DNA from 4 places in the Enterobacter cloacae complex sp. 385G4 genome. Region 2 is predicted to be linked to each of the others. Evidence: predicted binding sites of a transcription regulator. Region 2 holds the regulator's gene; each other region holds the start of a gene.
What was found. Region 2 encodes CRP, which controls carbon source genes, mostly activating them, when cyclic AMP is high. Its sites were predicted from a motif close to ATGTGANNNNNNTCACAT; they were not measured.

Region 1: a site for CRP is predicted at 2,754-2,771, ahead of deoC (deoxyribose-phosphate aldolase). Genes of this name have one in related genera too.
Region 3: a site for CRP is predicted at 4,560-4,577, ahead of azuC (stress response protein AzuC). Genes of this name have one in related genera too.
Region 4: a site for CRP is predicted at 2,189-2,206, ahead of mlc (sugar metabolism global transcriptional regulator Mlc). Genes of this name have one in related genera too.

What each region holds. Positions count from the first base shown of each region.
Region 1 covers NZ_JBXWDD010000003.1:258,528-264,538, reverse strand. The annotation lists gene deoB (phosphopentomutase) at 1-364, opposite strand, end outside; gene deoA (thymidine phosphorylase) at 418-1,740, opposite strand; gene deoC (deoxyribose-phosphate aldolase) at 1,844-2,623, opposite strand; gene AC2FAJ_RS11780 (YjjI family glycine radical enzyme) at 2,886-4,421, shown strand; gene AC2FAJ_RS11775 (YjjW family glycine radical enzyme activase) at 4,396-5,256, shown strand; gene AC2FAJ_RS11770 (TatD family hydrolase) at 5,251-6,011, opposite strand, start outside.
Region 2 covers NZ_JBXWDD010000015.1:21,579-27,589, forward strand. The annotation lists gene AC2FAJ_RS22125 (YheU family protein) at 1-123, shown strand, start outside; gene AC2FAJ_RS22130 (phosphoribulokinase) at 154-1,023, shown strand; gene AC2FAJ_RS22135 (OsmC family protein) at 1,090-1,494, opposite strand; gene crp (cAMP-activated global transcriptional regulator CRP) at 1,806-2,438, shown strand; gene AC2FAJ_RS22145 (YccS/YhfK family putative transporter) at 2,496-4,583, shown strand; gene argD (bifunctional acetylornithine/succinyldiaminopimelate transaminase) at 4,580-5,800, opposite strand; gene pabA (aminodeoxychorismate synthase component 2) at 5,887-6,011, opposite strand, start outside.
Region 3 covers NZ_JBXWDD010000001.1:1,143,641-1,149,651, forward strand. The annotation lists gene araG (L-arabinose ABC transporter ATP-binding protein AraG) at 1-134, opposite strand, end outside; gene araF (arabinose ABC transporter substrate-binding protein AraF) at 206-1,195, opposite strand; gene AC2FAJ_RS05640 (non-heme ferritin-like protein) at 1,983-2,486, shown strand; gene AC2FAJ_RS05645 (anaerobic C4-dicarboxylate transporter) at 2,650-3,993, shown strand; gene AC2FAJ_RS05650 (DUF2766 family protein) at 4,034-4,285, opposite strand; gene azuC (stress response protein AzuC) at 4,396-4,479, opposite strand; gene AC2FAJ_RS05660 (RpiB/LacA/LacB family sugar-phosphate isomerase) at 4,598-5,236, opposite strand; gene yecR (YecR family lipoprotein) at 5,491-5,829, shown strand.
Region 4 covers NZ_JBXWDD010000001.1:385,229-391,239, reverse strand. The annotation lists gene clcB (voltage-gated ClC-type chloride channel ClcB) at 1-120, shown strand, start outside; gene bioD (dethiobiotin synthase) at 55-750, opposite strand; gene mlc (sugar metabolism global transcriptional regulator Mlc) at 881-2,101, opposite strand; gene AC2FAJ_RS02060 (LysR family transcriptional regulator) at 2,231-3,127, opposite strand; gene AC2FAJ_RS02055 (MFS transporter) at 3,249-4,502, shown strand; gene AC2FAJ_RS02050 (APC family permease) at 4,566-5,957, opposite strand; gene AC2FAJ_RS02045 (hypothetical protein) at 5,947-6,011, opposite strand, start outside.

The sequences.
Region 1 (6,011 bases), on a different contig from region 2:
TCTCGTGATCGGAGAAGTAGCCCCAGTCGAACAGCACCGGCACGCCGGCGATTTCCCAGTGACCGGACGGGGTATCTTTCCCGGAAGAGAGCTCGTGCGCCCAGGCGTAGGCGCCCACCACTTCCGCGTTGCCGTCCATACCGGCTGCGATTTTACCGGTAGAGCCTTCATGTGCTTTTACCAGCCCGAGGCGGGTCAGGTTAGGTAGAGTCAGAGGGCCTTTACGACCGTTGTCCGCTTCGCCTTTTGCACAGGCTTCCGCGATGTGACCCATGGTATCGGAACCCACGTCACCAAAACGTTCTGCATCTTCGGTTGCGCCGATGCCGAATGAGTCCAGCACCATAATAAATGCACGTTTCATAATTGTTCTCCGTACTTAGTGCTTCATAAAAATGCGATCAGATCAGTATACCGCTATTCAGTGATACGACGATAGACCGTCGGTGTGGTTTCCGGTGCTTTATCGTCAAGAGATATTGCCGCTTTCACCGCTTTCGCCGCGTCCTGCCAGCTGGCTTCGTCTTTCGCGTGGATCACCGCCAGCGGACGTTGGCCGTCGACGCTGTCGCCCAGACGGGCCATGTCGGTAAAGCCGACGCTGTAATCAATGGTGTCCGATGCCTGACGACGACCGCCGCCCATAGATACAACAGCCATACCAAGCGCGCGGGTGTCCATGGCGGAGACAAAACCTTCGCCATCCGCATAAACAGCTTTGCTGAGCATCGCGGTCGGCAGGTATTTCGCGTAGTTTTCGACGAAATCGGTCGGGCCTTTCTGCGCCGCCACCATGCGGCCAAAGATCTCCGCCGCTTTGCCGTTGTCCAGCACCGCCTGAAGCTTCGCGCGGGCTTCCGCGTCGTCTTTGGCCAGCTTGCCGGAGATGAGCATCTCAACGCACAGCGCCATGGTGACATCGAACAGGCGCGGGTTACGGTATTCACCTGTGAGGAACTGCACGGCTTCGCGGACTTCAACCGCGTTACCGGCGCTGGAGGCCAGCACTTGGTTCATGTCGGTCAGCAGCGCGGTGGTGCGCACGCCCGCGCCGTTGGAGACGCCAACGATCGCTTCGGCAAGCTGAGCAGAGAGTTCATAGGTCGGCATAAACGCGCCGCTGCCCACCTTCACGTCCATCACCAGCGCGTCCAGCCCTTCCGCCAGTTTTTTGGCGAGGATAGAGGCGGTGATCAGCGGGATGGAGTCTACGGTGGCGGTAATATCACGCGTCGCGTAAAAACGCTTGTCTGCCGGAGCAAGAGAGCTGGTCTGGCCGATAATCGCCACGCCAACGTCTTTAATAATATCGCGGAAGCGATTGTCATCCGGGAAGATATCGAAGCCCGGAATGGCTTCCAGTTTGTCGAGCGTACCGCCGGTGTGGCCCAGGCCGCGCCCGGAGATCATGGGAACATAACCGCCGCAGGCTGCCACCATAGGGCCGAGCATCAGCGAAGTCACATCACCCACGCCGCCGGTGGAGTGTTTGTCCACAATCGGGCCGTTGAGGTTGAGGCTTTTCCAGTCCAGAACGGTTCCTGAATCTCGCATCGCCATGGTCAGCGACACGCGCTCAGGCATCGACATATCGTGGAAGAAAATGGTCATCGCCAGAGCCGCAATCTGCCCTTCTGAGACGGTGTTGTCACGAATGCCGTTGATGAAGAAGCGAATTTCTTCGTCGCTTAAAGCAAGACCATCACGTTTTTTACGAATAATTTCTTGTGCGAGAAACACGGTAACCCCCATGCGGAATCGGGTGAATGGCGGCGGGTACGCTTACCCGCCCTGCGATCCTGTAGGCCGGATAAGCGAAGCGTCATCCGGCATTGTCTGGCAATCAGTAGCTGCTTGCGCTCTTACCGTCGCCGTGACCCAGCGCCTTCAGCAGGCTTGCCAGCAGGCTGGACGCGCCGAAGCGGTAGTGGCGGGAGTCAGCCCACTCAGCGCCAAACAGTTCGTCGGCAATCGCCAGGAACTGCTGCGCGTCTTCCGCGGTACGTACGCCGCCCGCAGGCTTGAAGCCCACGGTTTTGGACACGCCCATATCGCGGATAACTTCCATCATGATGCGCGCGCTTTCCGGCGTGGCATTGACCGGCACTTTACCGGTAGAGGTTTTGATGAAATCCGCACCGGCTTTGATGGAGATTTCTGACGCCTTACGAATCAGGGCCTCTTCTTTCAGCTCACCGGTTTCGATGATCACTTTCAGCAGCACGTTTGCCGCCGCACACGCGTCTTTACAGGCTTTCACCAGGTCAAAACCGACCTGCTCGTTGCCGGCAATCAGCGCGCGGTACGGGAACACCACGTCAACTTCGTCTGCACCGTAGGCAATTGCCGCGCGGGTTTCCGCCAGCGCAATCTCAATGTCGTCATTGCCGTGCGGGAAGTTAGTCACGGTTGCAATGCGCACGTCCGGCGTGCCCTGCTCTTTCAGCGTTTTGCGGGCAATCGGGATAAAGCGCGGGTAGATACAGACGGCGGCGGTGTTACCCACTGGCGTTTTTGCCTGATGGCACAGGGCGATGACTTTTTCATTGGTGTCGTCATCGTTCAGGGTGGTCAGGTCCATCAGCTTCAACGCGCGCAGGCTGCTTGCAGTTAAATCGGTCATAACATTCTCCAACGGCAGTGCCGTATAAATTTTACCTTGCGGGTCTGTGAGTATTCTAACATTCACCCGCATCCACACTTCGACATTCATCACAGTTAATGAAAACTGCGTACAAATTTGCATTACTGTAATGAGATCTTCTTCAAACTTTAGCGTGCAAATTGCTGACTAAAGCAGCGATACCCCTTGTTGGATCAAAAGCGCCGGCAGGCTGGCTTCCTACAATCCGTTCATCATCCGCAGAACATTCAAGGAAGTGAACATGCCCGACGCCCTGCAACAACGTTGCCAGCACATTGTGACAAGCCCGCTGTTAACCCCGGAGCAAAAACGTCATTTTCTGGCGCTGGAAGCGGAAAATTACCTGCCCTACCCGACGCTATCTCCGGCCGCCCGCGCCGCGCTGGACGAGGGGTTTATCTGCGACATGTACGAAGGTCATGCCCCCTACAAACCGCGTTACGTGCTGCCGGATTATGAAAAATTCCTGGCTAACGGTTCGGAATGGCTGGAGCTGGAAGGCGCGAAAGATCTTGATGACGCCCTCTCTCTGTTAACTATTCTCTATCACCATGTTCCTTCAGTGACATCAATGCCGGTCTATCTGGGGCAGCTTGATGCGCTACTGAACCCGTATGTTAGAATTCTAACACAAGAAGAAATCGATAGCCGAATAAAACGTTTCTGGCGCTATCTCGACAGAACGCTGCCCGATGCGTTTATGCATGCCAACATCGGGCCCGCCGACGGCCCTGTCACCCGTGCCATTCTGCGTGCAGATGCTGAACTGAAGCAGGTTGCGCCCAATCTGACCTTTATCTACGATCCTGAGATCACCCCAGACGATTTACTGCTTGAGGTGGCAAAAAACATTTGTGAATGCAGCAAACCGCATATTTCAAACGGTCCGGTGAATGATAAAATTTTCACAAAAGGGCGTTTTGGCGTGGTGAGCTGTTACAACTCTCTGCCGCTGGCGGGCGGTGGCAGCACCCTGGTGCGCCTTAACCTCAAGGCAATCGCCGAACACAGCACATCCATTGACGACTTCTTCACCCACACGCTACCGCACTACTGCCAGCAGCAAATCGCCATCATCGATGCGCGCTGCGATTTTCTGTACGGGCAATCCGGCTTCTTTCAGAATAGCTTCCTGGTAAAAGAGGGGCTGATTGATGCCGATCGGTTTGTGCCGATGTTTGGCATGTACGGTCTTGCCGAAGCGGTGAACGTACTGTGTAAGAAAGCAGGCATGGCGGGGCGTTACGGGAAAGACGAGCAGGCCAACGCGCTGGGTTATCGCATCAGCGAACAGCTTGCGGCGTTTGTTGAAAATACGTCGGTGAGGCACGGCTGGAAGCATCGCGCGATGCTGCACGCCCAGTCAGGCATCAGCTCCGATTCGGGCACCACGCCGGGGGCGCGTCTGCCGTACGGTGACGAGCCGGATCCTGTCAGTCATCTGCTGGCCGTAGCGCCACACCATAAACACTATCATTCCGGGATCAGCGATATTTTAACGCTGGATGAGACGGTAAAACGCAATCCGCAGGCGGTGGTTCAGCTTTGCCTGGGGGCGTTCAGGGCCGGTATGCGTGAGTTCACCGCGAATGTGGCCGGTAACGATCTGGTACGCGTGACCGGCTATATGGTTCGCTTGTCGGATCTGGAGAAATACCGGGAAGCGGGTTCAAGAACGAACACCACGTGGCTGGGGGAAGAGGCCGCACGCAATACCCGTATTCTGGAACGTCAGCCGCGCGTGATAAGCCATGAACAGCAGATGCGCTTTAGTTAGTCAGGTCATCCCCTTCTCCTGCGTGGACGGGCCGGGCAGCCGCCTGGCGCTGTTCCTGCAGGGCTGCAACCTGCGCTGCAAAACCTGCCACAACCCGTGGACCATCGGGCGCTGCAACGATTGCGGGGACTGCGTGCCCCACTGCCCGCACGACGCGCTGACCATTCAGGCCGGACGCGTCTGGTGGCAGGAGAGTCACTGCCAGCAGTGCGACACCTGCCTGCGCCTGTGCCAGCAGCAGGCCACGCCCATGGCGCACCGCCTGAGCGTCGACGAGATCCTCGTTCAGGTCCGTAAATCCGCGCCCTTTATCGAAGGGATCACCGTGAGCGGCGGCGAAGCCACAACCCAACTGCCGTTTTTGATCGCCCTGTTTACCGCGATCAAAACCGATCCTGAGCTACATCATTTAACCTGCCTGGTAGACAGCAACGGTCTGCTAAGCGAAACCGGCTGGCAAAAACTGCTGCCGGTGCTGGATGGCGCAATGCTGGATCTCAAAGCGTGGGGGAATGAACATCACCGCTTCCTGACCGGACGCGAAAACCCGCAGATTAAGGAGAGCATTCGCTGGCTGGCAGACCGTCACCGTTTGACGGAGCTCCGCTTGCTGGTCATCCCGGAACAGTGTGATTATCTGGAACATATCAAACCGTTGATCGCGTTCATCCTCGAGCTGGGGAATGTTCCGGTGCGTATTAACGCGTTTCATGCACACGGGGTCTACGGCGAGGCGGCGTCATGGCGCAGCGCCACGCAGGAGGATATTGAACCGCTGGCGCGGGCGCTGGAAAAACAGAAGATAACGGTGATTCGTCCGGCGCTATATCTATAGCGTGATACCAAAAACCGAACGGGTATTTTCGAGCAGCGCGCTGGCAATGACCTCTTCAGGTTCCTGACGCAGTTCGCACAGCACGTCAAATACCCGCGCCGCCTGTTCCGGGCGATTCGGCTGCCCCTGAAAACCATTCAGCGGCATATCGGGGGCATCCGTTTCCAGTAACAGCGCAGAGAGAGGCAGCTGCGCCATTACGTCACGGGTTTTACTGGCGCGCGGATAGGAGATGGTGCCACCGACGCCAATTTTATAGCCCAGTTCAATAAAACGCTGCGCCTGCTGCAGGCTGCCGGAAAAACCATGCACTACGCCTCTTCGCGGCAGGTCGATGCGCTTCAGGTGCATCGCCAGTTTGTCATGAGTGCGTCGGGAGTGGAGGATCACCGGCAGATCGTGACGCTTTGCCAGCCGAAGCTGCGCGTCCAGGATCGTCTGCTGGCGTTCAAACTGCGGATCTTCGCGATAGAGATCGAGGCCGATCTCGCCAATAGCGACAAGTTTCTCTCCTGCACGTTGCAGCACCCGATCCAGCTCTTCAAGATGCTCATCACGATGGCGCTCAATCACAATCGGATGCAGGCCGAGCGCGGCATAAAGCGCGGAGTATCGCGCGGAAAGATCCAGCACGCGGGTAAAATAGGCCGCTTCAACCGACGGCACAATGATGGCCTGCACGCCGGCTTCGGCAGCTTTCGCAATGCTTTGCGCTTCATTCCCCGTAAACGGCGGAAAATCAAAATGGCAGTGGG
Region 2 (6,011 bases):
CGTTCGCTTGAGCAAAAGGTCAACGATGTAAAACGCCAGCTGAAAAGCGGCGACGTGGTGCTGGTGTGGTCAGAACTGCATGAGACGGTCAATATCATGCCCCGCAACGCGTTTCACGGCTGATCTTCCAACCTTTTCCGTCAGGGAGTTGCTATGTCTGCCAGACATCCCATTATTGCCGTTACGGGGTCGAGTGGTGCGGGAACCACCACCACCAGCCTCGCTTTTCGCAAGATTTTCGCCCAGCTGAATCTCCGTTCGGCGGAGGTCGAAGGCGACAGCTTTCACCGCTATACGCGGCCTGAGATGGACATGGCGATCCGCAAGGCACGCGATTTGGGTAAACACATCAGCTACTTTGGCCCGGAAGCCAATGATTTCGGCCTGCTGGAGCAAACCTTCCGCGAATACGGTCAGAGCGGTACCGGGCAGTCCCGTAAGTATCTGCACACCTACGACGAAGCCGTACCCTGGAACCAGGTCCCCGGCACGTTCACGCCCTGGCAGCCGCTGCCGGAACCGACCGACGTGCTGTTTTACGAAGGGCTACACGGCGGCGTTGTGACGCCTCAGCACGACGTGGCGCGCCACGTGGATTTGCTGGTGGGGGTGGTGCCAATTGTTAACCTTGAGTGGATCCAGAAGCTGACGCGCGACATGAGCGAGCGCGGCCATTCGCGCGAGGCGGTAATGGACTCGGTGGTGCGCTCCATGGAAGATTACATCAATTATCTCACGCCGCAGTTCTCCCGCACGCACATTAACTTCCAGCGCGTGCCGACGGTGGACACTTCCAATCCGTTCGCGGCGAAAAGCATCCCGTCGCTGGATGAGAGCTTTGTGGTGATCCACTTCCGCAATCTTGAAGGCATTGATTACCCCTGGCTGCTGGCGATGCTGCAGGGCTCGTTTATTTCCCACATGAATACGTTAGTGGTTCCCGGTGGAAAAATGGGGCTTGCAATGGAGCTGATCATGACGCCGCTGGTGGAGCGACTGATGGAAGGGAAGCAGATCGCGTGAACATGTTCCCTCTCCCCGTGGGAGAGGGTTAGGGTGAGGGCATCAACACGCACGATGCCCCAATAATTAAGCCTCGATCACTTCATACGAATGGGTGATTTTTACCGCTTTCTCCAGCATTAACGCCACAGAGCAGTATTTCTCCGCAGAGAGATCCACCGCGCGTGAGACCGCCGCGTCTTTCAGTTCTTTCCCGGTGACAACAAAGTGCAGATTAATGTGGGTGAACAGGCGTGGCGCCTCTTCGCGGCGTTCTGACGTGAGTTTGACCTCACAATCCGTCACGTCATGACGACCTTTTTGCAGAATCGACACCACGTCGATCGCGCTGCATCCGCCTGCCGCCATCAGCACCATTTCCATTGGGCTTGGAGCTTTATCGCCGGAGTTACCATCCATCAAAATCTGGTGTCCTGATGCGGACTCGCCCAGGAACGTTAAACCTTCAACCCACTTCACGCGCGCTTGCATATTCATTAACTCCAACGTTGCATTTTTGGTGACAGATTACGCGTGCGTTACATTTCTCGCAATGGAAGGCGACCTGCATCATGCTGAAGCGAGACACCAGGAGACACGCGGCAAAAGCTATGCTAAAACACTCAGGATGCTACAGTAATACATTGACGTTACACATGTATGCAGAGGACATCAAACTTTACTGGCTGCGAAACGTTACGACAGCCGACTTCCCAGGGTATGGGTAAGAATTCGATTGCAACCCCAGAGTCCGGATGCATCTGATGACTCTGGTGACAGCTTATAACAGAGGATAACAGCGCATGGTGCTTGGCAAACCGCAAACAGACCCGACTCTCGAATGGTTCTTGTCTCATTGCCACATTCATAAGTACCCATCGAAGAGCACGCTGATTCACCAGGGTGAAAAAGCGGAAACGTTGTATTACATCGTCAAAGGCTCGGTGGCAGTGCTGATCAAAGATGAGGAAGGCAAAGAGATGATCCTTTCCTATCTGAACCAGGGCGATTTTATCGGTGAACTGGGCCTGTTTGAAGAAGGCCAGGAACGTAGCGCCTGGGTTCGTGCAAAGACAGCATGTGAAGTGGCTGAAATTTCTTATAAGAAATTCCGTCAGCTGATTCAGGTTAACCCTGACATCCTGATGCGTCTTTCTTCCCAGATGGCGCGCCGTCTGCAGGTGACGTCAGAGAAAGTGGGTAACCTCGCCTTCCTGGACGTGACTGGCCGTATTGCGCAGACTCTGCTGAACCTGGCGAAACAGCCAGACGCGATGACCCACCCGGACGGCATGCAAATTAAAATTACCCGTCAGGAAATCGGTCAGATCGTCGGTTGCTCCCGCGAAACGGTGGGCCGTATTCTGAAAATGCTGGAAGATCAAAACCTGATCTCCGCCCACGGTAAAACCATCGTGGTTTACGGAACCCGTTAATCCTGCCTAAACGGCGTGCCATCGCGAGGTGTCACGCCGTTTTTGTCTCTTTTCCCCATGTGGCGCAGGCTGATCTATCACCCGGAAGTTAACTACGCACTACGACAAACGCTGGTGCTGTGTCTTCCCGTGGCCGTGGGCCTGATCCTGGGACATCTTCAGCAGGGCCTGCTGTTTTCTCTCGTCCCCGCCTGCTGCAACATTGCCGGTCTGGACACGCCCCATAAACGCTTTTTCAAACGTCTGATAATTGGCGGCTCGCTGTTTGCTGGCTGTAGCCTCGCGGTGCAGCTTCTGCTGGCTCGTGATATTCCCCTGCCGCTGATCCTGACCGTGCTGGCGATGACCCTCGGCGTCACCGCCGAAATCAGCTCGCTCCATGCCCGTCTGCTTCCCGCGTCACTCATTGCGGCCATCTTCACCCTGAGCCTCGCCGGTAATATGCCTGTGTGGGAGCCGCTGCTGATCTACGCCCTCGGCACGCTGTGGTACGGGCTGTTTAACTGGTTCTGGTTCTGGCTGTGGCGGGAGCAGCCGCTGCGCGAATCTCTGAGCCTGCTCTACGTGCAGCTTGCGGATTACTGTGAAGCCAAATACACCCTGCTCACCCAGCATACGGATCCGGAAAAATCCTTACCGCCGCTGCTGACGCGCCAGCAAAAGGTGGTAGACCTGATAAGCCAGTGCTATCAGCAGCTGCATATGCTCGCCGCCAACAAGAACCACGAATATAAACGGCTGTTGCGCACCTTTCAGGTGGGGCTGGATCTTCAGGAGCATATCTCCGTTAGCCTTCACCACCCGCAGGAGGTGCAAAAGCTGGTTGAGCGCAGCCATGCCGAAGCGGTGATCCGCTGGAACGCACAAACCGTCTCCGCGCGCCTGCGGGTGCTGGCCGATGATATTCTCTACCACCGCTACCCCACGCGCTTTAACATGGACAAACAGCTCGGCGCGCTGGAGAAAATCGCCCGTCAGCACCCGGATAACCCGGTCGGCCAGTTTGCCGCCTGGCACTTCAGCCGCATCGCCCGTGTGCTGCGCACCCAGCGCCCGCTTTATTCCCGTGACCTGATGGCGGATAAACAGAAACGTCTGCCGCTGCTGCCGGCGCTGAGAAGCTACCTGTCTCTGAAATCTTCCGCTCTGCGCAACGCTGCAAGGATTAGCGTCATGCTCAGTATCGCCAGCCTGATGGGCATGGCGCTCCACCTGCCGAAACCGTACTGGATCTTAATGACCGTGCTGTTTGTTACCCAGAACGGCTATGGCGCCACGCGGGTGCGCATTCTGCACCGGGCAGGCGGCACGATGGCGGGGCTGATTATTGCGGGCGTGACGCTGCATTTTCACGTGCCCGAGGGCTATACCCTGGCGGGCATGCTGGCGATCACCCTGGTAAGCTATCTAATCATTCGCAAAAACTACGGCTGGGCGATGGTGGGCTTTACGGTGACGGCGGTATATACCCTTCAGTTGCTGACGCTTAACGGCGAACAGTTCATCGTTGCCCGCCTGATCGACACGCTGATTGGCTGCCTGATCGCCTTTGGCGGCATGGTCTGGCTGTGGCCGCAGTGGCAGAGCGGGCTGCTGAGGCAGAACGCCCACGACGCGCTGGAGGCCGACCAGCAGGCCATTCGCCTGATCCTGAGCGACGATCCGCAGCCTTCCCCGCTGGCGTATCAGCGGATGAAGGTCAACCAGGCGCACAACGCCCTGTTTAACTCGCTCAACCAGGCGATGCAGGAGCCGGGCTTTAACGCGCATTATCTGGCGGACATGAAGCTGTGGGTCACGCACAGCCAGTTTATCGTTGAGCACATTAACGCCATGACCACGCTGGCGCGCGAGCACACCATGCTGACGCCGAATCTGGCGCAGCGCTATTTGCAGTCCTGTGAAATTGCCCTGCAGCGGTGTCAGCAACGTCTGGAGTATGACGCGCCGGGCGAGTCGGGGGATTCGAACATTCTGGAGGCACCGGAGACGCTGACCCACGGCCCGATGAGCACCCTGGAGCAGCATTTGCAGCGCGTGCTGGGACATCTGAACACCATGCACACCATTTCGTCGGTGGCATGGCGTCAGCGCCCGCATCACGGCATTTGGTTAACGCGGCGGTTAAAGCGAACCGAGTATTAGCCTTTTACGATCTTCTCGACCGCTGCGGCAAAGCGGGTTAACCCGTCTTCTATATCCTTATCTTCCACCACCAGCGATGGCGCAAAGCGCATCACGTCAGGCCCGGCATTTAGCACCATCACCCCTTCGTGGGCGGCTGCGTGCAGGAAATCGCGCGCGCGGCCTTTGTACTGCGGCGTAAGCTCCGCACCAATCAGCAGCCCCATGCCGCGGATCTCGCTGAATACGTCGTACTTATTGTTAATCTGCTGGAGATGCTGCACAAACAGCTCGCGCTTCGCGCTAACGCCGTTCAGCACCTCTGGCGTGTTGATGATGTCGAACGCGGCACCTGCCACGGCGCTCGCCAGCGGGTTACCGCCGTAGGTCGAGCCGTGAGACCCGACGTGGAACGCAGAGGCAATCTCCTGGGTCGTCAGTACCGCACTCACCGGAAAACCGCCGCCGAGCGCTTTGGCGCTGGTCAGAATATCCGGCGTGACGCCGTAGTGCATGTAGGCAAACAGCTCTCCGGTACGCCCCATCCCGCACTGCACTTCATCAAACACCAGTAGCGCCTGATGTTCGTCGCACAGTTCGCGCAGCCCTTTCAGGAATTCCGGGGTTGCCGCGGTCACGCCGCCTTCGCCCTGAATCGGCTCCACCACCACTGCGCAGGTGTGGTCGTCCATCACCGCTTTCACCGCGTGCAGATCGTTAAACGGCACGTGGACAATGTCGGCTGGTTTCGGACCGAAGCCGTCGGAATACTTCGGCTGGCCGCCAACGGAGACGGTAAAGAAAGAGCGTCCGTGGAAGGCGTTATGGAAGGCGATGATTTTAGTTTTGTACGGGCTATGGCGCGTGGTGGCGTAGTAGCGCGCCAGCTTAAAGGCGGTTTCGTTGGCTTCGGTGCCGGAGTTCATAAACAGCACGCGCTCGGCAAACGTGGCATCAATGATCTTGCGACCCAGGCGCAGCGCAGGTTCGTTGGTGAACACGTTGCTGGTGTGCCACAGGGTTTCGCCCTGGGTTTTCAGCGCGTCCACCAGCGCAGGATGGCAGTGGCCCAGCGCCGTGACCGCAATACCGCCCGCGAAATCCACATACTCCTTGCCATGCTGATCCCAGACGCGGCTGCCTTTCCCCTTCACCGGGATAAACTCAGCCGGTGCATAAATCGGCAGAATCACTTCATCGAATGTCGCGCGGGTAATTGCTGGTTGTTCAGTTGCCATGTCATGCCCATCCATTTTATGTCACATTCATTGTGAAAATATAATCACAAAATATGCATAAAAACTCACAACAAGGCAACAGATATTCAGCGATTGAGGAAATTTGCCAGCAGGGCGTGCCCCTGCTCGCTGAGGATACTTTCAGGATGGAACTGCACGCCTTCGAGATCCCACTCGCGGTGGCGAATCCCCATGATCTCCTGCGTATCGC
Region 3 (6,011 bases), on a different contig from region 2:
CCCGCTCCGTTTTCCCCCATCAGGGCATGAACCTGGCCGGCATAGCAGTCGAAGCTGATATCGGTCAGCGCGTTAACACCGGGAAACGTTTTCCCGATGCCGCGAAAAGAGAGATACGGATTAGACTGTTGCATAACGACTCCGTGATTCCTGTAGTGTGTACGTCTGGCCCCTTACGGCGAGTAAGGGGCACAATCACAGCGTATTACTTACCGCCCAATCCCTTTTTCGCCAGTTCCTCTTTGAAGTTGTCGCGTGTAATCAGCACCACGTCGGTCACTTCGGTAAATTTCGGCGGTTCAGCCCCTTTGGTTACCCAGTTGTAGAGCATTTCGCTGGATTTGTAGCCGTGAACGTCCGGGCTTGGCAGCAGAGAGCCGTAGAAGCCAGTGGCCTGCGCTTTGGACAGCTCGCTCACCGCATCCACGCCGTTGATGCCGATCCCGATAACGTCAGGCGCCTTGAAGCCCTGACCTTCCGTCGCGCGCACGCCGCCCAGCACGGTGTTGTCGTTCATGCCGACCACCAGCCAGTGCTTCACTTCCGGGTGCTGGACCAGCATAGAGTTCGCCGCGTCAAAGGCGCCCGGGATGTCGTTAGATTTGGTTGGCACTTTATAGATCTGTTTTTCAGGGAAGCCGGCCGCTTTCAGCGCGTCCATTGATCCGGTCGTACGACGACGCGCCGTGTCCAGCTCGTCTGCGGTGATGGCCATGACGGCGGTCTCTTTCACATCCCAGCCGCGTTTCTGCATCTCTTTATAAAGCTCCTGCCCCTGACGTTCACCAATTTTGGTCGCCGCCATCATGACCAGCGGAACGCTGTCCATCGGTTTGCCTTTGGCGTTAACGAACTGATCGTCAACCGCAATAACCTTCATGTCGTAACCGCGGGCTTTCGCCGCAATTGCCGATCCGAGTTTTGGATCCGGAGTGCAGATAACAAAGCCTTTCGCGCCGCTGGCCGCCAGGCTGTCGATGGCGTTCAGGGTTTTTTCACCGTCCGGCACGGCGATTTTAATCACTTCAAAACCTAAATCTTTTCCGGCTTTATCAGCGAATTTCCATTCGGTCTGGAACCAGGGTTCTTCCGGCTGTTTTACCAAAAAACCGAGTTTTAAATTCTCAGCGATAGCGGATTGTGACATAACGGCAGCCAGACCGATGGCCGCCAGCGCTTTAGTAAATTTGTGCATGGTAAACTCCAGCTTTAGCATTCTTTTCTGTAGGGAAGATTTGCGTGCTTCTTATTTAATCGGACTTAAAACAAGGCATTAGCGCTTACCTCGTCATAAGCGTTATTGCTGGTGATAGTTTTAGCGGGAAATTAATCATCCATAAGAGAGCCCCATCACACCGCAGAATTACAGTAATTGCGTACATAAATTCAGCGAAAAATGACATAAAAAAGGTAGGAATTGTCTGACAAATGAAAGCAGGGTAAGCAGAATTATCCATAAGATTAGCTAAGAAATCCCTGATGCCTTACGGCGGATGTCGCTGCGGCTCTCCCCTGACGGGGATCCATGCTTTTCATCAAAAAAACGAACGCATCATGAAAAGGCGTTATTCCGTTAAAATTGACTTAGCGCAAATTCAGCAACGCATCATATATTTGAAATGAATAATCTGTATTTATTTTTCTTACAGAGCATTATTCCAGCTAAATGTTCACGAAAGTAAATCAGTATCCCTCGAAAGACACTTAACCTTTAATATCAACAGGTTAATAAAATTTCATTTGGTGGCTATATATTTGTATTTTTGTACTATATTAAACTTTGTAATGTATGGTAAACACAGCCTAATTAAGAGTTTTCTTAATCATAAGACAAAGGTATGCTTATTTATATCGAACACAGGAAGTGAATTTTCGATCGATTTTAGTCACTGCAAAAATTGCAATTCTGTTTTTCTTCGTATTTGCCTGGCTGTCAGGTTAAGCAGCGGACATCACGTCCCACAGTCTATAAGGATATGAGTATGGCTACCCAAACGATGATGCAAAAACTTAACGCGCAGATGAACCTTGAGTTCTACGCCTCGAACCTGCACCTTCACCTAAGTGCATGGTGTTCTGAAAAAAGTCTCACGGGCTCTGCCACGTTCTTTCGTTCACAGGCACAAAGCAACGTCACCCATATGATGCGCGTCTTTAACTTCCTGAAGGCCGCGGGGGCTAACCCGGTTGTTAAAGCCCTTGATGGGATCAACGAAAATTACTCTTCTCTGGAAGAACTGTTCCAGAAAACGCTGGAAGAGCATGAGCAGCGCTGTACGACGCTCAACAAGCTGGCCGATGAAGCCAGAGCACAGCATGACATCATCACTCTTAAATTTTTACGCGATATGGATAAAGAACAGCAGCAGGACGGTATGCTGCTGAAAACGCTGGCGGATGAGATCCACAATGCGCGCCAGGCCGGTTTACGCCCGGAGCAAGCCGACCGCCACCTGCTCGATCTTGTGACGGTGCAGCACCACTAAGCGTTTAACCTGCCTTTGCCCTGGTTCAGGGAGGCAGGTTTCTTCTTATCTCCCCAACCCTCTGCTTTTGCTGAAATTTAACAAATCAGATCTCGCTCTCAATGATTAACCCTACAAAATGTAATGATTTATTTAATTACATAATCATTGACGAGGGAAAAGCATGATCACCATTGAGTTTGTTGTCATTCTCCTCTGCCTGCTGACGGGAACACGTTTCGGCGGCATGGGGCTTGGGTTAATCAGCGGTATTGGCCTTTTTATTTTGTGTTTTGTCTTTGGGCTCCAGCCCGGCAAGCCTCCGGTTGACGTCATGTTAACCATTCTCGCGGTGATAGGCTGTGCCGCTACCCTGCAGACCGCGGGTGGCCTCAACGTCATGATGCAGTTTGCTGAACGCCTGCTGCGCAAACACCCGCAGCACATCACGCTTCTCGCCCCTTTTACCACCTGGATGCTGACCTTTCTGTGCGGCACCGGGCACGTGGTCTACACCATGTTCCCCATCATTGCGGATATCGCCCTGAAAAAAGGGATCCGCCCGGAACGCCCAATGGCGGTGGCATCGGTGGCATCCCAGATGGCGATCACCGCGTCTCCGGTTTCCGTCGCCGTTGTGTCGCTGGTCTCCATCCTGGCCGCACAGCATGGGATTGGGCACGCGTGGGGGATCCTGGAAATCCTCGCCGTATCGGTTCCCGCTTCGCTTTTCGGCGTCGCGATCGCGGCCCTGTGGAGTTTACGTCGGGGGAAAGATTTGGCTGACGACGGGGAGTTTCAGGAGAAACTGAAAGATCCCAAACAGCGCGAGTTTATCTATGGCGGCACGGAGACGTTAATGAACCAGCGTTTTCCGAAGCAGGCCTACTGGTCGACATGGATTTTCTTTGCCGGTATTGCGGTGGTAGTCCTGCTCGGGGCTTTCCCCGAACTGCGCCCGGCCTTCGAACTGAAAGGTAAAATGACGGCCCTGTCGATGAACCTCGTCATTCAGATGATGATGCTCATTGCCGGTGCCGTGATGCTGATGGCCTGCAAGGTCAATGCCTCAGCCATCTCAAACGGTGCGGTATTCAAGGCCGGTATGGTGGCGATCTTCTCGGTGTTCGGGGTGGCGTGGATGAGCGATACCTTTTTCCAGGCGCATCTCGATGAGTTAAAGCTGGCGCTGGAAGGGGTTGTGAAAAGCCATCCGTGGACGTATGCCATCGTGCTTTTCCTTGTGTCGAAGCTGGTAAACAGCCAGGCGGCGGCCCTGACGGCCGTGGCGCCGATGGGATTGATGTTGGGCATCGATCCAAAAATGCTGATCGCCTTCTTCCCGGCGTCCTACGGCTATTTTGTTCTGCCGACCTACCCGAGTGATTTAGCCTGCATCGGCTTTGACCGCTCGGGAACAACCCGCATCGGCAAATTCATCATTAACCACAGCTTTATTCTGCCGGGGCTAATTGGCGTGAGCTGCGCCTGCGCGGCGAGCTACCTGCTGGTCCAGACCTTCTTTTAACGTTTTCAACGGGCGACACGCGTGGTCGCCCGTTCGCGTTTTAATGAGACTCGCCCTGCGGCGTAAAGCGCAGTTCAATCAGCGCGATGGCTTTCTGGATCGCGCGAAGCGTCACCGGGTCGGCAGCCGCGGGATGGCTGGCAAAATCGATGTTTTTCAGCTGCGTGGACATCTTCTCGCGCACTTCAACCGGTGCAATAACGTCCAGAACATCAAGAATTTGCTTGATAACCAGCTGACAGGCGACAACGTCAGAGACCAGTTCCTGATCGGCGCTCAGGTTTTGTGACATGGGGGTTTCTCCTTATTCAAAGGCCGCCATAGTATCAAAACGTGGCCCGTGACATCTGCCCTTCATTGCCGCAGGACACAAAAAAACCCGCCGAAGCAGGTTTTTTTTTATCAGAACATGGCGCCAGGCGGCACGTCTTTAAAAGTGCGGCAGTAATTGGCCCACATACTTTTCAGGATTTTGCGCAGTTTCATTGTGATGCTCCATTAACTTGTTATACAACTTTATTGTCAATGTGCCTATAATATGACCATCGTCACAAAAATCAATATTTTTGTGACGCATATCACAATTTAAACTGCGCAGTGCGCATTAACCCACGATACTGCGAACAAAATCCTCGATCGCCTTATCCTGGCAATTTTCAAAGAAGCACTGCTGGAAACGCGGGCCGGAAACAGCGGTCTTCACCAGCTCAGGATCGATGGCGCGCAGCGAGTCAAGATAGTTATCTTTTACCACGGCCGCTTTTACCTGGTTCAGAATACCGGCGTTACGCACCTGCGGCTCTTTACGCTCTGGAGGATAACCCTCCCCTTTTCGGCCGGTAAACGCCTTTTCAAAGATAAAGCGAACGTTTAGCTCCGCTCCCCAGCCAAACCCTTTGGCAAAAGGCAGCGAGAGCGCATTGCCGTTATTGATTTGCGCGAAGAGAAACGCGTCTGCGGGATCGATGCAGTAGCCGCATATCACGCCAGGGTGGATGTTTAACGACATCAGCGCCCCCTGCCCGGTGCCGCAGCCGGTGACCACAAAATCCACCGCTTTCGCATTCAGCAAAATGCTCGCCATAATGCCCAGGTGGATGTAGGTCAGGTGATGATCGTTTTCGTCGCTCATACCCACGTTGTAAACCGGAAACCCTTTTTCATCGGCTACCGTTTTCAGCTCTTTTAATATGACTGGGTTTTTAGCCGCCTGGCTGTTTTCCATCATCAGTGCAATTTTCATCGTGTCTCTCCAGAATGCGCTGCGGGCGCTCCCCGCCATGGATACCTGTTCCCGTTCATTCTGGCATCAAATAAACAGACTTTCAAAGTAAATGAAATGCAGTTTTAAAAACTAAATGCACGCTCACAATTTTGTGAAGGGGAGGATCTACGCCGTCCGTTGCAAAGAGTGAGGGTAGATCGTCCGGCTATTCCTGGCATTGCAGCGGGCATCTGCGGGTACGATAACGTATTTCCATCCACTCAGAGCGAACCATGAAAAGAGCCATCGTAGCCGCTACAGTCCTGCTGCTCGCGGGATGCAGCGTTAAACGCCAGGCGGAAATCAGCAGCCTCGACGCGCCGAACGGCATTGTCCGCCTCGACTATGGCCAGGCCGTGCTGCAAAACGCCTGGTCCGATGAATATGTTAATAACGGTACCGCGGTAAAAGCCTGTCAGAACATGGGCTATGCCACCGCCTCTGCCTACGGGCAGCCGGTCAAAACCTGTACCCTGACAAGCGGCTCTTTGTGCCTGAACGAGAGCGTTACTATCCAGTATAAGTGCATGGGGTATGCCGTTAACCCTAAGGCAAATAATCCCTGGTATTAATCAAAGCTGCCAGCGTTTGCTGGCGCTTTATTTAACTAAGAACAAAAATAATTCGCATTAATAAAAATAAATATCGCCAATGCGTTTTATTCCCATTCGTATTTTAAACGAACAAATATTTAATTTTACGTTTTGCAAATAATTAAATAACAAATTATAGTGTCGCTCATTATGAACCCGTA
Region 4 (6,011 bases), on a different contig from region 2:
TTACTGCCCGGTTTACTGGTCGCCTGCGTGATAGCGTCCGTACTGTCGCGGACGTTACGCCACGACTCGATCTACGGTCAACACGCCACCGAGGGCAGAGAGATCGATGTACTGCGCTAGCTCGCGCTGCTCGGCGCGAGGCAGATAAGGCAGCTCGCCCACCAGCGGGCCAGGCAGTTTGGTGCTCAGTACGTCGATGATCTCCGCGTAGTGCGCGAGGCCTGGATTAATACGGTTTGCCACCCAGCCAGCCAGCGGCAGGCCGTCATTGGCAATCGCCTGCGCCGTCAGCAGCGCGTGGTTGATACACCCTTCCTGGATCCCCACCACCATCACTACCGGCAGCTGCTCCTGCACGACCCATTCAGACAGCGGGCGTAAATCATTCATCAGGCTGCGCCAGCCGCCCGTTCCTTCGACGACTACGTGATCGACCTGCTCACTCAGGTTCGCCAGCCCGTCGGATAACAGGGAATAATTGATCGGGCCGCTGTGCGCCACGCTGCTTTCATCTTCGCTTAACGCAATGGGATTGACCGCGTGGTAAGGCAGTTCCAGTGATGAGACGCTTTGCAGCACCAGGGCGTCTTTATTTCGCAATCCCTCTGGCGTCTCTTTACTCCCTTTTGCAACCGGTTTGTACCCAGCGACGCGTTTACCGCTTGCTGTCAGAGCCTGCAGCAATGCGCGGGATACAACGGTCTTGCCGACAGAGGTATCTGTACCAGTAACAAAGAAACGCTTAAGCATGACTCACTCCACCTCTTGGGTATGCTTCGAAAATATCAACCAGGTAAATAATTCAGTGGAGGAAGTCTACGGGATGCGTGCGCTACCCGGCTTGAGATAGCGCAATTTTTCTTACATCTGCGGAAAAGAGTTAACCCTGTAACAGGCGGATAAGCAGCGAGCCGTTGTACATGGCATCTTTGACCAGCGCCGCGCCGGCCATTGTGCCCTGGTTGGAAAACTGGGTACTTTCTACCGCAATATTTCTGCTGTAGGCGGGAAGCGACTGCTGCTGAATACAGGCCGTAATCGCCGGAAAAAGGATCTCCGCCGCCTGGCTGAGCGGTGAGCCGATCAGGATTTTTTGCGGATTGAAGAGGTTCACCATAATCGCCAGAATGCGGCCTACGTTATTACCCACCCCGGTAATAATGTCCTTCGCCAGCAGATCCCCCTGACGCGCGGCGGCGCAAAGGGAATCCACCGTTAAGGGTTGGCCGTGAAGCGAGGAGCTCATGGACTGACTGAGCCTCACCTGCGCCAGTTCGAGCACGCTTTCCACGCTGGCGATCGTCTCCAGACAGCCGTGGTTCCCGCAGTAGCAGCGTTTACCGTACGGGTCGACCTGGGTATGGCCAATTTCCACCAGGCTGCTGCTCCCGGCGTGGAGAAGCCGTCCGTCGGTGATCACCCCCGCCCCGACGTTATGATCGATAACCACCTGAATCACATCCCGCGCGCCCCGCGACGCGCCAAACAGCGCTTCCGCCATCGTCCAGGCGCTAATGTCGTGCTGAATATAGACCGGCACGCCGGTATGGTTTTCCAGCACTTCGCCCAGCGGCATCTCTTTAACATCGTCGTAAAACGGCATGCGGTGAACAATACCATTTTCGGTATCAATAATGCCGGGCATGGTGATGGCAATCGCCGTTAAGCGTTCAAGCCGCTGCTGATGGCGAATAAAGAAGCGATCGATATGGGAGACAATCGCATCGAGAAGCGGTTCCTCGGCGTTGAGCGGCAGCTCAAGCCGGTCTTCCACCACCAGCTTGCTGCTGAGATCGCGCAGCGCAAGGAAGATCTCTCCGCGACTGATGCGCAGCGAGAGGTAGTGCCAGGCTTCCGTCTCGACCACCAGGCCGACCGCCGGACGACCACGGCTGCCCGGCTCCTGAATTTCCGTCTCCTGGACCAGGTGCGCTTCCAGCATTTCGCGGACAATTTTGGTGATACTGGCAGGTGCCAGCTGTGCCAGGCGCGACAGATCGATACGCGAAACCGGACCAAGCTGATCAATCAGGCGATACACCGCGCCAGCGTTGGTCTGCTTAATCTGATCAATATGCCCTGGCTGACTATCAGCAACCACCTCGTACTCCCTTATTTTCGAGCTTCGAAATAAACTGTTGGCTATGGTGAAGCACTTCCATGGGTGTCGTCAAATATTTACTTAGCCTTGTGATTTACCGCACATTTTTACCCGTTTTCCAGGGAAATATCAGACCGCGGAAGCCTGGATTAACCGCTGTTTGAAGCGCTGGGCAGCATGACTCTGTTCGCGATGTTTTGACCACACCAGCCACATCTCCGAAACGGCATCCTCCTCGGCGATAGCAACCCAGCGCATCTCGCGCAGCTGTACCCGCTTAAAGGAGGCCGGGAGTATCGACACGCCCAGCCCGGCGGCGACCAGGCCGATAATGGTCATCGCCTCTCCCACTTCCTGGGTAATGACCGGCGCCAGATCGTAGCGGCGCATCAGCCCCAGAATATCGTCATACAGGCCCGTCCCGACCTGCGGGTCAAAAAAGACAAACGGCTCTTTTGCCAGCTCTGCCAGCGAAACCGCCGGACGCGACGCCAGCGGGTGATCGTTCGGGATCATGGCCATCAGCGGTTCGCGCAGGATAACCTCCCATGCCAGCGTGTCCGGCAGCTGGGTATTACGCATCAGCCCCAGATCGAGCGCACCTTCGTTAAGCGGCGCAATCTGCTCCCGGGTATTAATTTCGCGCGTCTGAATATGCACGTCCGGAAAATGACGGCGGAATGACGAAAGCGTCTGCGAGACGGCGCTGATAAACGGCGCGGACGAGGTAAACCCGATGCGCAGCTCTCCGGCTTCCCCAAGATAGAGCCGTTCCGCCCGGGCAGCGGCGTCGTCGACCATGCTCAGAATTTGTCGGCTGTCGATCAGAAACTGCTTACCCGCTGCCGTCAGGCTCACGCTGCGGTTGGTGCGGGCCAGAAGACGCGCCCCGACCTGCTGTTCGAGGATTTGAATCTGCTGGCTTAAGGGCGGCTGAGAAATGTTCAGCCGTGCCGCCGCGCGGCCAAAATGCAGCTCCTCAGCGACGGCGACAAAGTAGCGAAGATGACGCAGCTCGATATTCATATTTCTAAAGTATCATTTGAGATTATTAATATATTAGACAGAATATTTACATTTTCCTACCCTGAAGAGGTGGTCATACCCGTCACCAGAAACCACGGGGATGTTTAAGCAAGGAAACTGTGTGAGTCGTACATCTACCATTGATATCGAGCCGGCCAGAGATATTAATGATTTGCCTGTAGCATCGCAGCCGGTTCAGTTCATCAAACGTGGTACCCCCCAGTTTATGCGCGTCACGCTGGCGCTCTTTTCCGCCGGTCTGGCAACGTTTGCCCTGCTCTACTGCGTTCAGCCGATCCTGCCCGTTCTCTCACACGAGTTTGGCGTATCGCCTGCCAGCAGCAGCGTTTCGCTTTCCATTTCAACCGGGATGCTGGCAATTGGCCTGCTTTTTACCGGCCCGCTCTCCGACGCCATTGGCCGTAAACAGGTGATGGTAACCGCCCTGATGCTGGCCTCGGTCTGTACGTTACTCTCGACAATGATGACCAGCTGGCACGGCATTTTGATGATGCGCGCGCTGATCGGGCTCTCGCTCAGCGGCGTGGCGGCAGTCGGGATGACCTATCTCAGCGAGGAGATCCACCCGAGCTTCGTCGCCTTTTCGATGGGGCTGTACATCAGCGGGAACTCGATTGGCGGCATGAGCGGGCGTCTGCTGAGCGGGGTATTCACGGACTTCTTTAGCTGGCGCATTGCGCTGGCGGTGATCGGGTGTTTTGCGCTGGCATCGGCCCTGATGTTCTGGAAAATCCTGCCGGAATCGCGCCATTTTCGCCCGACGTCTCTGCGCCCGAAAACGCTGTTTATCAACTTCCGCCTGCACTGGCGTGACAAAGGTTTACCGCGACTGTTTCTGATGGGATTCCTGCTGATGGGTTCCTTCGTGACGCTGTTTAACTATATTGGCTACCGGCTGATGCTCTCGCCGTGGCATCTGAATCAGGCCGTTGTGGGTTTGCTTTCCGTGGCCTATCTCACCGGTACGTGGAGCTCGCCGAAAGCCGGGGCGATGACGGCACGCTTTGGCCGCGGGCCGGTGATGCTGGTGTTTACCGCGGTGATGCTGCTCGGCCTGCTGCTGACGCTTTTCTCTTCCCTGTGGCTTATCTTTGCCGGGATGCTGCTCTTCTCCGCAGGCTTCTTCGCCGCTCACTCCGTCGCCAGCAGCTGGATTGGCCCGCGCGCGCGTCGCGCCAAAGGCCAGGCATCGTCGCTGTATCTGTTTAGCTATTATCTGGGCTCAAGCATCGCCGGGACGCTGGGCGGCGTGTTCTGGCATCACTACGGCTGGAACGGCGTGGGCGGATTTATCGCGCTGATGCTCTGTGCTGCACTGCTGGTGGGCGCAAGCCTTCATAAATGCCTGAGATAATCATCCTGCGGGCTGATGCCCGATCCAGATAAACGGCACCAGCTTACTGGTGCCGTTTCACGTTCAGGAATCCCAGGCCTGCTCTATCTTACCGGCTTCAAACTGCGGAGGCGGTTTTCGGAAGCGGCGCGTGAGCCAGGTCAGGTAAAGGACACCCAGTGCCGCCCAGATGAGGCCAAGCGTCAGGGACGTCGCTTCGAGGTTTACCCACAGCACGCCGACCGTTGCGGCACCAATGAGTGGCAGCAGGAAATAGTGGAGCCGATCTTTCCACGTTTTGTTCAGCCCCTTACGCCGCCAGAAATGGTTGTACACCGAGAGATTAACAAACGTAAACGCCACCAGCGCGCCAAAGTTGATCAGCGCCGTCGCGGTCACCAGATCAAAGTACAGGGCCGACAGCGCCACTATCCCTACCATAATCACGTTCAGGGCCGGAGTGCGCCATTTCGGATGCACGTAGCCAAACACCCGCTCAGGAAAGACGTTGTCACGCCCCATCACATACAATAAGCGTGAGACGCTGGCGTGCGAGGCCAGGCCTGAAGCGAGCGTATTCACAAACGTGGTGCACAGAAACACCGACTGGAAGAGCTTGCCGCCCACGTACAGCGCAATTTCCGGCAGCGCGGCGTCCGGGTTCTTGAAGCGCGCGATCGTCGGGAAAAAGAGCTGCATGAAAAACGAGGCAACAATAAATATCAGCCCGCCATACAGTGCGGTCAGGAAAATGGCTTTGGGAATAACCCGCGCCGCATTTGGCGTCTCTTCCGACAGCGTGGTGACTGCGTCAAAGCCGAGGAAAGAGAAGCAGACGATAGTCGCGCCGGTAATGATAGGAAGCAGGTGCGCGTTCTCGCTGATAAACGGCTGGAGCGACCAGACGGTGCCAACCCCCTCCCCCTTGTGCAGTCCATGCACTACCAGTATGACAAAGACCACCATGATGGCGACCTGCACCAGCACAAACAGAGTGTTAAAGTTGGCGACCAGGTTAACGCTTTTCAGGTTCGCCAGCGTCAGGATCGTCACAAACCCCACCACCCAGACCCAGGGCGGGACTTCAGGGAACAACGCGGAAAGGTAGATCTTCGCCAGCAGCACGTTGATCATCGGCAGGAAGAGATAGTCCAGCAGCGATGACCAGCCAACCATAAAGCCTAAGTGAGGGCCGATCGATTTCTGCGTGTAGGTATACGCGGAGCCCGCTTCCGGGAACTGTCGTACCAGTTTGCCGTAGCTGATGGCGGTAAACATGACGCCCGCCAGCGCCAGCAGATACGAGGCGGGCACGTGGCCATTGCTGATACCGGACACAATGCCGAAGGTATCAAACACGGTCATGGGAGTGAGGTAAGCCAGCCCCATCATGACCACCTGCCAGAGCTTGAGGGAACTGCGCAGCCGGGTTCTTCCGGCCATGCGCGGCGAGTCAAGAGAGGTGTTAGTCGCCATAAACCATCCCCCCCATGCTTACCGTGGTTTGCAATCGCGTTGACCGTAACGCAA